2 regions of the Qipengyuania sp. 902 genome follow, and region 2 is predicted to be linked to the other one. Evidence: predicted binding sites of a transcription regulator. Region 2 holds the regulator's gene; the other holds the start of a gene.

Region 1 (7,640 bases), on a different contig from region 2:
TCCCCCAAGGAGGATGATCCGATGAAGACTATTGTACACTTGACTTTCGCCGCAGCCGCTTCGGCTGCCATTCTCGCCGCCCCGGTCGCGGCCGGACAGGACGACGGCATCGTCGTGACCTCGCCTGCCGCCATGACCGAATGGATAGCGGATATGAACGCCCAGCTCGACCGCCAGCTGATCCGATCTGACGGGCACCGCAATCCGGGCGTGATGAGCGCCATCGTGCAGCTTCGCTTCACGCTCGATGAAGCGGGCAAGCCGACAAACCTTCAGACCCTCCACCATTCAGGGTCACGGCGCGCTGCTCGCGTTGCAAAAATGGCTGTGCGCAATCTGCGTGGCTTCGACCGGGTTCCGGTGACCGGTGCATCGGACGCGACTTATCAGGCCAACCTCGTATTCGCTCGTAATTCGGGCGAAGGCGAGACGCTCAAAGCCGAGCTGGCCGATCTGGAAAGAGTGCGCCTCGCTGCCGGTGACGGCGCGGATGTCATCATGCTCGGCGGCTGATCGCAGTCGGCCCCGACACCAAAAGCCATGGCCGCGCCCTTGATGGGGTGCGGCCATGGCATGTGCGCGGACCTGGGATTACAACGAACCGCGCGAGCCGAGCAGATCCTCGAAAGGATCGGGATACGGCATGATCGCCCCGTCCGTCGTCCAGTCGTCACCACTGTCGCCGAGCGGATCGGTGCCGCCCGAGACATCGTCGAGCGACGCCGGATCGAGTTGTTCGATCCGCGCCTTGGCCGCGTCCGCGGCATTGGCGATGACCGAAGCGAGCTGTGCCTGGCCGAGCCGTGCTGCCTTGCTTTTCATGATGGTTCTCCTTCCATTGCTGGCCCGGAGATGGATTGAGCACGCACCAGCCGTCCGGACCCACGGCAGGGCGAAAATCTTGGAGCGCTGCTTTGGCGCAACCCCACTTCGCCGATCCGCAGCCTGCAAAGAAAAGGCGGGGACCGCGGCCAAGGGAGGCCGCGATCCCCATAGGCTCACGGGTTCGTTAGAACTCCGACGAATCGCCCCCGTTGAGGAAGTCGAGCCAGGGATCGGGTTGGGTCGGTGCCATACCGTCGGTAACGACATCGCCGATGTCGCCCACGCCTGGAAAGATGGAGCCGCCGGTGGGGCTGGATACAGGTTCGACGCCACCTGCGACGGCGTCGAGCGTCGCGCCATCCAGCTGAACGATGCGTGCTTTCGCGAGATCGCCGGCCTGGCCGAGGGCTGCTGTCAGATCGGCGCTGTCGAGACGCCCTGCCTTCTTCGTCATGGTAGTTTCCTTTCTACGACCCGGATCAAGCGGTGACCCGTTCCCTGCGGTCCGGGGGGCCGACAGGCGAGGGTGTTGCGTGAACATGCGGCGAGACTGCGTCGCTCTTCTTGCGGCGCGTCACGATCTGGGGGCAGCGCAGGCAGCTCGCAGTGCCGTTTTCGGCAAACCAGCGGCAGGTTGCGCGCAGGGTGCAGCCAGGTGCGACATCGACGACCGGTTGCAGGCGCTTGATGATTTCGCGTCCCAACCCGCAGCCGCCCTCTTTCCATTGTCCGCAGCCCTTGTTGGCGCAGGGTGCGGCGAAGCGGAGCGCATGGCCGGGATCGACGCCGAGCTGTTCGGCGTCGAAATCTTCCGGCAGATCGACGCCCTTCTCGACATAGGAGACGCGGGGCGGGCCTTTTTCCTCGAGCACGACGCCCAGCAGACGCGCTTCGGGATGCTGGTGTGGCGCGCTGGGGCAATCCAGCTGCTTTTTTTCGGCCATGGCGATTCTCCCCGATGTCAGTTCCAGGGAGCGAGGCTAGCGAGACGGCAGCCGGCGAAAATACGCCAGCGGGCCTAGTCGATCCGTCCTAGTGCGATTGGGGGAAGGGCTATTGCGAGGTCGACGGGCCCGGCACGTTCCAGTCCGAACGCAGCGGCCAGTCGTCTAGCGCAAAGCTGCGCACCACCGACAGGGGCATGGGCTGGAGGAAGAAAATCCCCATGCTCTCTCCCAATTGCCATGCCACTTCGCCGGAGACGGCAAGGTCGGCCGTCAGTTGGATAGTCACCGGCGCTCCGATGTCGCCGGGCAACGCGCCACCCTCGATCATGCAATCGGACTGCGACAAGTTTCGCATCGTGCAAAGAGTGTCGACGCCGGCGATGGTTGCACGAACGGTCTCGCGCGTCTGGCTGCGGTCTTCTTTCCTGCGGTCCATTGATCGTAAGGTCCTGGATCGAGGCTCACAGCCGCGGAGTGACGCACTTGGCTGGAAAAGGCTTGTATACGTGCGACATTCGCGATGGACTTGGCGGGACGTTTCGGCTGAAAAGGCTCGGAAAGAATTAGAAATCAGGGGAACGAGGCATGCCCAAGGCACAGGCGAACGGGATCGAAATCCATTACGAGGAACATGGGGATCCGGCCGCGGATCCGATGCTGCTGGTCATGGGCTTCGGCGCGCAGCTGATCTTGTGGCCCGACGAGCTGGTCGAAGCGCTGGCCGGACATGGCTTCCGCGTGATCCGCTACGACAACCGCGACATCGGACTCAGCGAAAAGTTCGACGGGGTGAAGGCGCCGGGCATCCTCAAGATGACGCTGCTGACCAAGCTCGGCTTCACACCCAAAGTGCCCTATACGCTGGCGGATATGGCGGACGACGGGGTCGGCCTGCTCGATGCGCTGGAGATCGACCGCGCGCATATCGTGGGCGCCAGCATGGGTGGAATGATCGCGCAACATGTCGCCGCTCGGCATTCGCAGCGCTGCAAATCGCTAACGTCGATTTTCTCGACCACCGGCAATCCCAAGCTGCCCGCCGCGAAGCCCGAAGCCTTGAAAGCGCTGGTGACGCGGCCGAAGAGCATGGAGGAAGAGGCGCTGGTCGATCACGGGGTGATGCTCGCCCGCACCATCGGTTCGCCCGGATACCCGTCCGACGAGGAGCGCCTGCGGAACCGTGCGCGGGCGAGCGTACAGCGCAGCATCTATCCCGAAGGACCGACCCGCCATCTCTCGGCGATCGTCGCAGATGGCGACCGCCGCGAGATGCTCAAGGATGTCTCCGTTCCGACCCTCGTCATGCATGGCGAGGACGATCCGCTGGTGCCGGTCGAAGGCGGGCGCGATACCGCAGCCGCGATCCCTGGCGCGAAGCTCAAGACGATCCCCGGCTGGGGTCACGACTTGCCGCTGGAGCTGGTCGACGAGGTGGCGGAGGCCATTGCATCCCACGCCCGTGCCGCCGCTTAGCGAGTCGCTCGCAAGACGCCATTCGAGCCGGTCACTTTGAATGCCGTTGCGGGTTCAAAATTGTTAACCACAGCGCGGAAAGTGCTTTCGCTCGTTATATAGTTGCAACTTTGTATAGATCCGACATGTTAATATGACCCGATTTTGACATTAGTAGCGATTCATGTATTCACGAAGACGTCGCGAGCGTCCGCAGAAGCCTCAACGCTGATCGACCAAAGACCGCTATCGCTATAAAACAAGGTTTGTCGCACTTCGTGTGATACTCTCTTCGGCCGATCATCCTCTATACGTAAAGGATGATCCCATGAATAAGCTTTCCATATTCGCCATGTCCGTTGCCGTCACGGCATCGCTGCTGGCCACGCCGCTGGCGTCGCAGGAGATCGTCGTGTCACCTACCTCGCCCAGCGAGTTCGCGGATAATGTGCAGAAGGATCTGGACCGGCACCTACGACAGATACGCGTTTCACCCCAATCGGCTCCAAGCGGTGCCGCGAGTGTGCGCTTCACCGCCGGTGTCGACGGACGCCCGGAAAACGTGACTATCTATCGCAAGTCCGGCTCATCCCAGGTAGACCGGGCGAGCCGACGCGCAGTCTCGCGACTTACCAGCCTTTCACCATTGCCGCGGGGCAGTGCGAACGGCCAGGTCATTCAGGCGAACATCATTTTCGCCAATAACGAGAAGCAAGCCGAGCGGCTCTCGCGCCAATTGGCGCGCGAAGAAAGTCGTCGGCTCGCGTCGTCCCCGGCGGAGCGCAGCGTCCTCGCGCTGACGGTCGGGGGGCCCCCTGTCTCCTGACGACGATGCGATTACCGTCTCGGTACGGGGCGGTGTTCGTCTGCGGGAACGGTGTCCCGTGCCGGGGTCGCCATTTTGAATCGAACGGTTGCGGGCTCTGCTTCGGCGGGGCCCGCCTTTTGGACAGCTGCGGGGCCGCACGATTCAAAAATTGCGCCCCCGGATTCGAATGAATCGCAAGGGCGATGCATCCTTTTTGCCCGCAAAATTTTTTTCGCAGATTCATTTTCCGGCTTGCGGGGGTCGCCAGCCCAGCTTTCTCCACGCGTCGCGGCGTTGCAGCAAGGTAGGACACCCGGCTTCCAGCTGCATCCGCGCCATTAAATCTTCATTCACCCTCTTGCGTGCGAGTCCCGCCTGATTCAGTATCTAGTAGTCGGGCTACCGGGGGTACCCACAAGACCTAGCATCGAGGGCGCCCATCCCCATATGGGATGTGCGCCGCGTCCGCGCCGGTCTGTGGGTAAAAAAGGGATAAGTTTCCGCCCTGCGACCGGCGAAAATTGGTAGGCGTGTTTCTGGCTCGCCGACTCGAACACAAGCGGAACACGCGCCCGAGCATGCGACGACCAGCAGCCGGGCCCAAACGGCGGGGCTGACCACGATGGATTTCAAGAGCGGGGACGATATTGCGATGGAGATGGACCTGGATGTGCGCGACTCCACCGACGATGCGACCACGGCCGAAGCCGGAAAGGCAGTGAGCATGGATAAGGGCGATACGGGCAGCGATGCGCTGGTCAGCGAAGCCGCGGGCGAAGCGCTCGCCGGCGCGATGAAGGCTGCCACGCAGAAGGAAGATTCGAAGAAGGTCCTCGATCGCCGCTTCGACGTGCAGATCGACGAGAGCCGCGACGAACTGCTGACCGAATTCGGCAAGGAAACGCTGACCGATCGCTACCTGCTGCCCGGTGAGAAATACCAGGACCTGTTCGCCCGCGTCGCCGACTATTTCGCCGACGATGCCGAGCACGCGCAGCGCCTTTACGATTACATCAGCCGCCTGTGGTTCATGCCGGCAACCCCGGTGCTGTCGAATGGCGGCACCACGCGCGGCCTGCCGATTTCCTGCTATCTCAATTCGGTGTCCGACAGCCTCGACGGCATCGTCAACACTTGGAATGAGAATGTCTGGCTCGCCTCCAAGGGCGGCGGCATCGGCACCTATTGGGGCAATGTCCGCGGCATCGGGGAGCCGGTCGGCCTCAACGGCAAGACCAGCGGGATCATCCCGTTCGTTCGGGTCATGGACAGCCTGACGCTCGCGATCAGCCAGGGCTCGCTGCGCCGCGGTTCGGCCGCCTGCTATATCGACATCACCCATCCGGAGATCGAGGAGTTCCTCGAGATCCGCAAACCCTCGGGCGATTTCAACCGCAAGGCGCTGAACCTGCACCACGGCGTGCTGGTGACCGATGCCTTCATGGAAGCCGTCCGTAACGGCGAGGAATTCGACCTCGTATCCCCGCGTGACGGATCGGTCCGCAAGACCGTGGATGCGCGCAGCCTGTTCCAGAAGCTCGTCGAAACCCGCCTGGCCACGGGCGAGCCCTATATCGTTTTCTCCGACACGGTGAACCGGATGATGCCCAAGCATCACCGCGAATTGGGCCTCAAAGTCTCGACCTCGAACCTGTGCGCCGAGATCACCCTGCCGACTGGGATCGACCACCTCGGCAACGATCGCACGGCGGTGTGCTGCCTCTCCTCGCTCAACCTCGAGAAATGGGACGAGTGGAACGAGGACAAGACCTTCATCGAGGACGTCATGCGCTTCCTCGACAATGTCCTGCAGGACTATATCGACCGCGCGCCGGACGAGATGGCCCGCGCGAAATATTCCGCCATGCGCGAACGCAGCGTCGGCATGGGCGTGATGGGCTTCCACTCCTTCCTCCAGGCCAAGGGCATCGGCTTCGAAAGCCCGATGGCGAAGGTCTGGAACCTCAAGATGTTCAAGCACATCAGCGGCAAGGCGGAAGAGGCGTCGCTGGTGCTCGCACAGGAACGCGGCGCCTGCCCCGATGCGGAAGAAATGGGCGCGATGGAGCGCTTCAGCTGCAAGATGGCGATCGCGCCGACCGCGTCGATCAGCATCATCTGCGGCGGCACCAGCGCCTGTATCGAGCCGATCCCGGCGAACATCTATACCCACAAGACGCTGTCCGGCAGCTTCGTGGTCAAGAACCCGTATCTGGAAAAGATCCTCGACAAGAAATCGAAAAACTCGACTGCGGTCTGGAATTCGATCCTCGAGCGGGGCGGCAGCGTCCAGCATCTCGACTTCCTCAGCGCCGAGGAAAAGGCCGCGTTCAAGACCAGCTTCGAGATCGACCAGCGCTGGCTGCTCGAATTCGCTGCCGACCGCGCGCCCTATATCGACCAGGCCCAGTCGCTGAACCTGTTCATCCCCGCCGATGTCGACAAGTGGGACCTGATGATGCTGCACTTCCAGGCATGGGAGAAGGGCATCAAGTCGCTCTACTACCTGCGTTCCAAGAGCGTGCAGCGCGCCGGTTTCGCCGGCGGCGTCGAGGCGGACAACACCGCCGATGCCGCGAAATACGAACTGGCCGCCGGCGGCGAGCAGACCGATTACGAGGAATGCCTCGCCTGTCAGTAGGCTTGTCCAGCCATCTGGCTGCAAGATCGATGAGGGGGCCCGGCGGTTTCGACCGCTGGGCCCTTGTCGCATGAACGGCCCGGTAGACCGGAAACCCGATTAGCCGACCAGCTCGTCCATCGCGGCATAGGCCACTTCGACCCGGTTCCGCCCGTTCTGCTTGGCGCGGTAGAGCGCCTCGTCTGCCCGTGCGATCAGTTGGCCCATCGACTGGCCACCCCGCCCCCGGGCCATGCCGATGCTGATATTTACCGCGCAAGGCTTTCGCTGACCGGTCTCTATGCTCAGGCTGGCGACGGCCTCGCGCATCTCTTCGGCAATGGCTTCCGCATCGCGCCCGCCCTGTTCGTGTAGGATGGCGATGAACTCCTCACCCCCGAACCGGGCGATATGTCCGCCGTGGTGTTCGATACAGCGCTCCAGTTCGCGCGCGACTTCGACCAGGCAGCTATCGCCGATCTGGTGGCCGAAGCGATCGTTGAAGTGCTTGAAGTGATCGACATCAACCATCAGCAAGGCCGTCGACCCTGCAGACCGGTCGATATACTCGTCCTCGAACACCCGCTCCAGGCTGCGGCGGTTAGGTAGCCCGGTGAGCGGATCGCTCTCGGACAGTTCGCGCAGCATTGCGTTGCTTTGTTCCAGGTCCTCGCGGTCGAAACGCAATTGCAGGCTGAGCAGGAAGCTGCGCGATTCCATGTGCCAGTTGCGTATCGCCAGGAGCAACCCTCCGATTCCTGCTATGGCCCCGGCGGCGAAATGATGGATGAGCAGTTCGGGAGGGATCGGTTCGGGAAAGAAAGCTGCGAGGCTGCTTGCGAGGAAGAACACCAGAGCCACGCGCAACTTGTGCGCGATCGACATCGGCAGCACGAACAAGGCGGCCAGCATGGTGACCACGATCGCCATGCTGTAGCGCGCGATATCGGCGGGCGTGCCGTGGGCCGCGACCCACATGGCGACTGCG
Region 2 (7,640 bases):
GATCATGCATGTGCAGGCCGGGGCGGGCATCGTGGCGGACAGCGATCCAGCCTATGAGCAGCGCGAATGCGAAACCAAGGCCGGCGCCCTGCTCGCCGCGGCAAAGGACGCGGTGCAGCTCGCAAACGAAACGGGATACGGCCAGTGAGAGTTGCAATTGCCCTTCTCGTTCTCGGCAGCCTCGTAGCCTGCGAGCAACAACCTGCCGGCGAACCCGTCGCGCGTGCCAGGATCGACGGGCAGGCGCCATCGCCTTCGCCATCAGCCGAGCCGAGCGAGACGGCGACCGTCGCAAGCTCGGTGGAAAGCGCCTGTCGGTCCATCATCTTCGAGGACACACCTCTTACCCACTGCCTCGCCAATCCCGTCCGCCACCGCATCGGCATGGATCTGGGGCCGTCGGGCGAAGCGCCCTATCGCAGCTTGACAGCGTTCTCGCGCCAACGCGGCGAGAACGGTGTCGCCTTTGCGATGAACGCCGGCATGTATGACGACGAGGGCGAGCCGATCGGTTACTTCGTTGAAGGCTCGGAGCGACTCAAGACTCTCAACACCGCCGAGGGCGAAGGCAATTTCCACCTCAAGCCCAACGGCGTGTTCTACGGCACGGCGGGCGAATGGCACGTCCGCACGACCGAAGATTTCCTGGCTAATGTGACCGAGCGGCCGGAGTTCGGCACACAGTCCGGGCCGATGCTGGTCATCGACGGCAAGCTGCATCCCGAAATAACGCCGGACGGACCTTCGAGGCTGATCCGCAACGCAGTCGGCGTCGATGGGCAGGGCCGGGCCCATTTCGTGATTTCGAACGCGCCGATTTCCTTCGGCAAGCTCGCGCGCTTCTATCGCGATGAATTAAAGACGCCCAATGCTCTGTTCCTCGACGGGAACGTCTCGCAATTGTGGAACCCGGCGACCGACCGCCTCGATACCGGCGCGCCGATCGGCCCGATCGTGGTCGTCGAAAAGAAGGACAGCGAATGACCGAACAGCGCCGTCGCCTCTATCCGGAGATCGAACCCTACGAAACCGGGATGCTGGATGTCGGCGAGGGTCATTCACTCTATTACGAACGGGTCGGCACGCCCGGCGCGAAACCTGCGGTTTTCCTGCATGGCGGCCCGGGCGGCGGCATGTCGCCCGATCACCGGCGCCAGTGGGATCCCGAGCTCTACGACATCCTGCTGTTTGACCAGCGCGGATGCGGCAAGTCGCTGCCTTTCGCCGAGATCGAGCATAACGATACCTGGCGCATCGTCGCCGATGTCGAGCGGCTGCGCGAGATGTGCGGGCATGACAAGTGGCAGGTCTTCGGCGGTAGCTGGGGCGTGACGCTCGCCCTCGCCTACGCCGAGACCCATCCCGACCGCACGAGCGAACTGGTGCTGCGCGGCGTATTCCTCGCGCGCCAAACCGAGAAAGACTGGCTCTACACCTATGGAGCCAGCGAGATCATGGCCGAGCAGTGGGACCAGTTTACCGGCCTCATCCCCGAAGATGAGCGTGGCGATCTGGTGAAAGCCTATTACAAGCGCCTGACCAGCGATAATGAGGAAACACGCCGCACTGCCGCGCGCGAATGGTCGCTGTGGGAAGGCAACGTTGCCACGCTGTTGCCAGACCCTGCCCTGCTGGACACCTTCGCCGATCCGGCCAAGGCGGTGCCTTTCGCCCGGATTTGTGCGAAATTCTTCCTCGAGGACTTCTTTCTGGATGAAGCGCAATTGTTGAAGAACGTCAGTGCGCTGGCAGGCATACCGGGCATCATCGTTCAGGGCCGCCACGACATCTGTACACCGCCAACATCCGCTTGGGCGCTGAAAAAGGCGTGGCCCGAAGCCGAGCTGTGGATCGTCGATGACGCGGGACACTCCGCAGCGGAACCGGGCATCATAGATGGCCTCGTGCGGGCGACCGACAAGCTGGCTCGCAAGCAGGTGTGACATTGCGGGCAGCTTAACTTGCTTGAAAGCCCGAAGCCGTGCCGCCATTGAGCGATCCGCAATGACCGACAGCCGCTCCATCCTCGTCATCGACAATTACGACAGCTTCACCTTCAACCTCGTCCATTACCTGATGGAAATGGGCGCCGAGGTGGAGGTGGTGCGCAATGACGCCATCTCGGCGGGCCAGGCGATGAACAGCGGCGCGGCGGGCTTCCTGATCTCACCCGGTCCCTGCACACCGAACGAGGCCGGCGTTAGTCTCGACCTCGTGGCGGCATGCGCGGATGCGTGTAAGCCGCTGCTCGGCGTCTGCCTTGGCCATCAGGCGATCGGCCAGCACTTTGGTGGCAAGGTCGTTCGCGGCGGGCTGATGCATGGCAAGACGTCACCGGTGGAACATGACGCCACCGGCGTATTTGCCGGACTGCCGTCACCCTTCATCGCGACCCGCTATCACTCGCTGATTGTGGAGGACATTCCCGAGTGCCTCGCGGTCAACGGCACCAGCACGACGCCCGGCCTCGATGGCAGCAGCGTGATGGGGTTCCGTCATAGCGACTTGCCTATCCACGGCGTCCAATTTCATCCCGAAAGCATCGCGACAGAGCATGGCCATGCGTTGCTTGCGAATTTCCTCTCGCTGTGCGGCATCAAGGCAAAGGTGCCGGCATGAAGACGCTCCCCACAGCAGAGCAGCATCTGGCCGAGCAGGAGGCCGAGGAGGTCTTCGGCTGGATACTGGACGGCGAGACGAGCGACGAGGAAATCGCGCGGTTCCTACGCGAAATATCCACCCGCAGCGAAACATCCGATGAGATCGCGGGCGCGGCACGGGCCCTGCGGGCGCGACTGATCCCGATCGATGCGCCTGAAGGAACGGTCGATTGTTGCGGCACGGGCGGCGATGGGCACCACACGCTTAACGTCTCGACGGCAGTGAGCCTCTTGGTCGCGGCGTGCGGCGTCCCTGTGGCCAAGCACGGCAATCGGGCGGCGAGCAGCAAGTCGGGCGCGGCAGACACGCTCGAAGCGCTCGGGCTGGACATGGAAGCGGCAGGAAGAACCGCCGAGAAGTCGCTGGCCGAACTAGGAATTTGCTTCCTCTTCGCAAAGAACCATCATCCAGCAATGGGGCGGATGCAGCCGATCCGCCAACAGCTCGGCGTTCGCACGATATTCAACCTGATGGGGCCGCTGTCCAACCCGGCAGGCGTGAAACGCCAGCTGATCGGGATTGCGCGCCCGGCCTATGTGCCGATCTACGCAGCGGCAAAAGCCAAGCTCGGCACCGAGCGTACCTTTATCGCTTCTGGCGACGAGGGGCTGGACGAGCTTAGCCTTGCGGGTGGAAACGAGCTGGCCGATGTGACCGGCAACGATTTCGAGATGCGGCGGGTAAATCCCGTACAGGCGAACCTGCCCCACGCACCGGTCGAGGCGATCCGCGGAGGCGATCCGTCGCACAATGCGAAGGCACTGGAAGCGCTCTTGCTCGGGGCGCCCGGACCCTATCGCGACGCCGTGCTGTTCAACGCCGCCGCGACGCTGATCGTGGCAGGCAAAACCGAGGACTGGACGGTTGGTGCCGAAATGGCTGGCGACGCAATCGATAGCGGCGCTGCCCGGCAACTGCTGGCGGACTGGATCGCGATCGCGCAATGAACAAGCTGGTCGAGATCTGCGAAACCAAGCGTGGCGAGGTGGCCGAGCGTATGCAGAAGCATTCGCTCGATTCGCTCGATGTGCGAGCCACGGGCCAAACGCCGCCGCGTGGCTTTCGCTCCGCACTGGAATGCGCGCAGCAAAATGGCTTCGGCCTGATCGCCGAAATCAAGAAAGCTTCACCATCCAAGGGTCTGATCCGAGAGGATTTTCGCCCCGAGCAGCACGCTCGTGACTACGCCAGGGGCGGTGCGGCCTGTCTCTCCGTCCTGACCGATGCCCCGTACTTCCAAGGCCACGAAGACTATCTGGTCGAAGCGCGCGAGGCTTGCGATCTGCCGGTCCTGCGCAAGGACTTCATGGTCGACCCCTGGCAGGTCGCTGAAGCCCGCGCGCTCGGCGCTGATGCGATACTCATCATCGTTGCCGCGCTGGACGACGGCGTGATGGGCGAGATCGAAGCGGCCGCGATTGAGCGCGGGATGGACGTGTTAGTCGAAGTCCATGACGAACACGAGCTGGAACGCGCGCAAGCGCTTCAATCGCGGCTCATCGGTGTCAACAATCGGGATCTGCGGACCTTTACCACCGAACTAGCGACCACCGAGCGGCTCGCAGCCCTCGCCCCTGAGCACGCCCTTATTGTCGGAGAGAGCGGCATTGCGACGCATGCCGATTGCCAGCGCCTCGCGCGCGGCGGCGTCCGTAGCTTCCTCGTCGGCGAAAGTCTGATGCGGCAGGCCGATGTCGTCGCTGCGACGCGTACCCTGCTCCAAGGCTGACTCAGCTCCGGCACGTATCGCGAACGCCTGTTCTCCACAAGAAAGGTCCGAAACGGCTGAATTGCTTGACTTGCTGATATCCGTTGCCTAATTGTTCCACATTCGTTCACAGGGTTGTGAACAGGCGGCACGGGAGTTGCGCAGATATGCTGACAGCCAAGCAGCACGAATTGATCCGCTTCATCCAGCAACGGCTGGAGGAGACCGGCATTTCACCCAGTTTCGAAGAAATGAAGGAAGCGCTCGACCTCAAGAGCAAATCCGGCGTGCATCGCCTGATTTCCGCTCTCGAAGAACGTGGTTTCATCCGTCGCCTGCCCAACCGGGCGCGCGCGCTCGAGGTCGTCAAACTGCCCGAAGATGCGGTGACAGGCTCCGGCCAGGCCAAGCCTGCGAACGATACCGGCGCGACCACGGCGGCTACGGTAACGGCGAAACCCGTCGCCCCGGAACCGGCGAACGACATCATCGACGTGCCGCTCCATGGCCGAATCGCGGCTGGCGCGCCGATCGAAGCGATCGAGGGCCAGGCGAGCATGCCTGTTCCTGCCGCGCTGCTTGGGCCCGGCGAGCATTACGCGCTCGAAGTGTCGGGCGACTCGATGGTCGAGGCAGGAATCTTCGATGGCGACTTCGCACTCGTGCGACGGTCCGATACCGCTCGCGACGGGGAGATCGTCGTGGCGCTTGTCGATGACGAAGAAGCTACGCTGAAATATCTGCGCCGCGATGGCGGGCGAATCCGCCTCGATCCTGCGAATGGGGCCTACGAACCGCAGGTTTATGAATCCCATCGAGTGAAGGTTCAAGGCAAGCTTGCCGGTTTGCTACGGCGCTACCATTGACGCTCGACGAGATAGGTTTGGTTTGGGAGAGGGGCGCGGCGTCGGCTGCGCCCCCTCTTCTTTCAGAGGTTGTTTTTATTGGGAGCCCGCGTTCCGCCGGACGAGAGGGCGGAACCAACCGTGCTCGCCCTGCCCTTCGGCGACGGTATCGATACGCTCTTCGGCAAGGTAAATGGCGGTACCCCCTTCCCGCTCGAGAAACCGGCGATCGGCCTTGAGCCAACGTGGCTTGCATGAGAGCGGCAGGAAGCGATCAGCGATGACGATGTCGGACCTGTCGCAGGCGGCGGCAAGCGCTCGCTCCTCGATAAGTTCGCGGCTTCGCGCAATCAGCACGTCCCATTCTCGACCATCCCTATCGATACGTAAGCTACAAAAATCCCGGCTGCACCGAGCGCCCGACCATTCGGCTAAAGGTACGGGCTCCCCGTCGAGCGCTGCGATTTCGCGCAGGTTTTGCTGGGCGTAGCTGCCCTCGCTGTCCCGCAAAACAAGCAGCCGACCGTCAGCGCTCGCTATACCAACATCACGCCCGTCACGCGTTATCACGATGTCCGGGGCGGGTGTCGCCCACATCCATAAGGAAGCGACGGCGACGGGAATCACGCCCCAAAGCCGTTTTCTTCCATGCCACAAGGCTAACCAGAGCGCGCCAAGGACAAATATCGCCATCGCCGCCATCGGCATCTTGGGCGCGAGCTTCACGGCACCCGGCTGAGCCGAAACGAGGTGCGCGATCCACAGCAGCACATCGAGCGATTTGCCGACCAGCCACCAAGCCGGCGCCCCCAGCCCGACTACGTCCATCGCCAGCGCCAGTGCCACCAGCGGCATGGAGACGAAGGTCACCAGCGGGATCGCGAACAGATTTGCGACCGCCCCGTAAATCCCCGCCCGGTGGAAATGGAAGAGGACGATCGGCATAAGTGCGAGCTCGATGACAAAGCCGGTCAGGAACAGCATCAACGCCCGGCGGCCGAAACGGCGCAGGCCGCTTTCTTCTCGTGGCGCAAGGAATTCGCGAAACGGCTTCGCATTATGCAGCGCGACGATGGCTAGCACGGCGGCAAAGCTCATCTGGAAGCTCGGCCCGACCAACGACTCCGGCCACAGGAATAGCACCGAAATTGCCGCCACTGCGACTAGGCGCAAAGAGAGCGGCTCGCGCCCAAGCGCCAGAGCCGTCAGGACCAGAAGTGCGCCGATGCAACTACGCACCGTCGGCACCTGAGCCCCGGTCAAAAGCGTGTAGCCGATCCCGGCAAGCGCAGCGATTGCCGCGGCGACAATCGGCAAACGGACCCGCAGCGCAAGCCATTGCCACAGGGCCAGCAACTTGAGCGCAATCAGATAGGTCGCGGCGATGATCGCGCTCACGTGGAGACCGCTGATCGACAGCAAATGCGTGAGACCAGAATCGCGCATGGCCACCTCGTCCGCTTCGGAAATCGCCCCGCGATCGCCGCTGGCGAGAGTCGCCGCGATCGCGCCGGGAGCGCCGTCGAGACGGTCGCGAACATGCGCCGAGAGGTGCCGCTGAACCTGCGCAATCCAGCCTTCGCCGCCGCCCCCGCCGGCCTCTTCTACAATTTCGATATCCCCCACAACGCTGCCGGTGGCTGCATAGCCATCGAACCAGGCCCGTCGCGCGAAGTCGTAGGCACCCGGTACGATTGGCGGCGAAGGCGGCATGAGGCGCGCGGACAGCCCGACGCGTACGCCCTCCCGCAGCCCGCTATCCGCTTGATCCAGCGGCACATTGACGCGATAGGCCTTGGCGATTCCGTCCCCGGCATCGCGAGCCGCCAGTACGAGGCGGATGCGGTCACGTGCGGGTTGGTCCTCGCGCTCGAGAATGCGGGCGTCGAGCCGCTCGAATGCCGGTCGTTCGATCGGTTCTGCCCCGATCAATTCCGATCTTGCCCAGACCAGCCCGATCCCTGCCGCGAGGACGAGCGACGTGGCGACAGTCGCGGCGAGGAGGTAGGCGCGCTCGTCACGATCGCGCCACGCGGCGAGTGCTGCGAGGGCGACCAGCACCAGTCCAGCGATCGCCGCAGACCATTGCCATGGCGTATCGAGCAGAAACCACAGGCCGATCCCGCCGCCGAAGGCAACTGCCAGCCACGGTCCGCGGTCGAATCCGGCACTCGCCAAACCCGTCTCGCAGCGATCCGCAATTCTGGACATCAGGCCGCGCATGCGCCAAGGGCGCGGCACAGCCTGCACGGATCCTCCGTCCGTCCCCCCCATCGGTACCGAAGGCGTCCCGCGCGTCGCCATGCAAGTGTTTGAAAGGAAGCGAGAGCCAATGGCAAGCGATAGTGGAACGCCCGAGGGACAGGTCGTAACCCGCTTTGCCCCTTCGCCCACAGGATACCTGCATATCGGCGGGGCCCGCACGG

Evidence for each region. The regulator LexA, encoded in region 2, represses DNA repair genes until DNA is damaged. The targets are predictions, from matches to a motif close to GTTCCNCNCTTGTTCT.
Region 1: ACSH0F_RS02025 (ribonucleoside-diphosphate reductase subunit alpha) is a predicted target of LexA. The motif match lies at 4,583-4,598, and genes of this name have one in related genera.

The regions. Positions count from the first base shown of each region.
Region 1 is NZ_JBNJLJ010000001.1:416,027-423,666, reverse strand. Features, by position in the region: gene ACSH0F_RS02060 (energy transducer TonB family protein) at 22-513, shown strand; gene ACSH0F_RS02055 (hypothetical protein) at 592-822, opposite strand; gene ACSH0F_RS02050 (hypothetical protein) at 1,010-1,279, opposite strand; gene ACSH0F_RS02045 (hypothetical protein) at 1,305-1,769, opposite strand; gene ACSH0F_RS02040 (PilZ domain-containing protein) at 1,879-2,208, opposite strand; gene ACSH0F_RS02035 (alpha/beta fold hydrolase) at 2,358-3,245, shown strand; gene ACSH0F_RS02030 (energy transducer TonB family protein) at 3,553-4,050, shown strand; gene ACSH0F_RS02025 (ribonucleoside-diphosphate reductase subunit alpha) at 4,655-6,673, shown strand; gene ACSH0F_RS02020 (GGDEF domain-containing protein) at 6,773-7,640, opposite strand, start outside.
Region 2 is NZ_JBNJLJ010000002.1:244,649-252,288, forward strand. Features, by position in the region: gene trpE (anthranilate synthase component I) at 1-148, shown strand, start outside; gene ACSH0F_RS06285 (phosphodiester glycosidase family protein) at 145-984, shown strand; gene pip (prolyl aminopeptidase) at 981-1,943, shown strand; gene ACSH0F_RS06295 (anthranilate synthase component II) at 2,005-2,619, shown strand; gene trpD (anthranilate phosphoribosyltransferase) at 2,616-3,608, shown strand; gene trpC (indole-3-glycerol phosphate synthase TrpC) at 3,605-4,390, shown strand; gene lexA (transcriptional repressor LexA) at 4,537-5,235, shown strand; gene ACSH0F_RS06315 (ComEC/Rec2 family competence protein) at 5,311-7,425, opposite strand; gene gltX (glutamate--tRNA ligase) at 7,547-7,640, shown strand, end outside.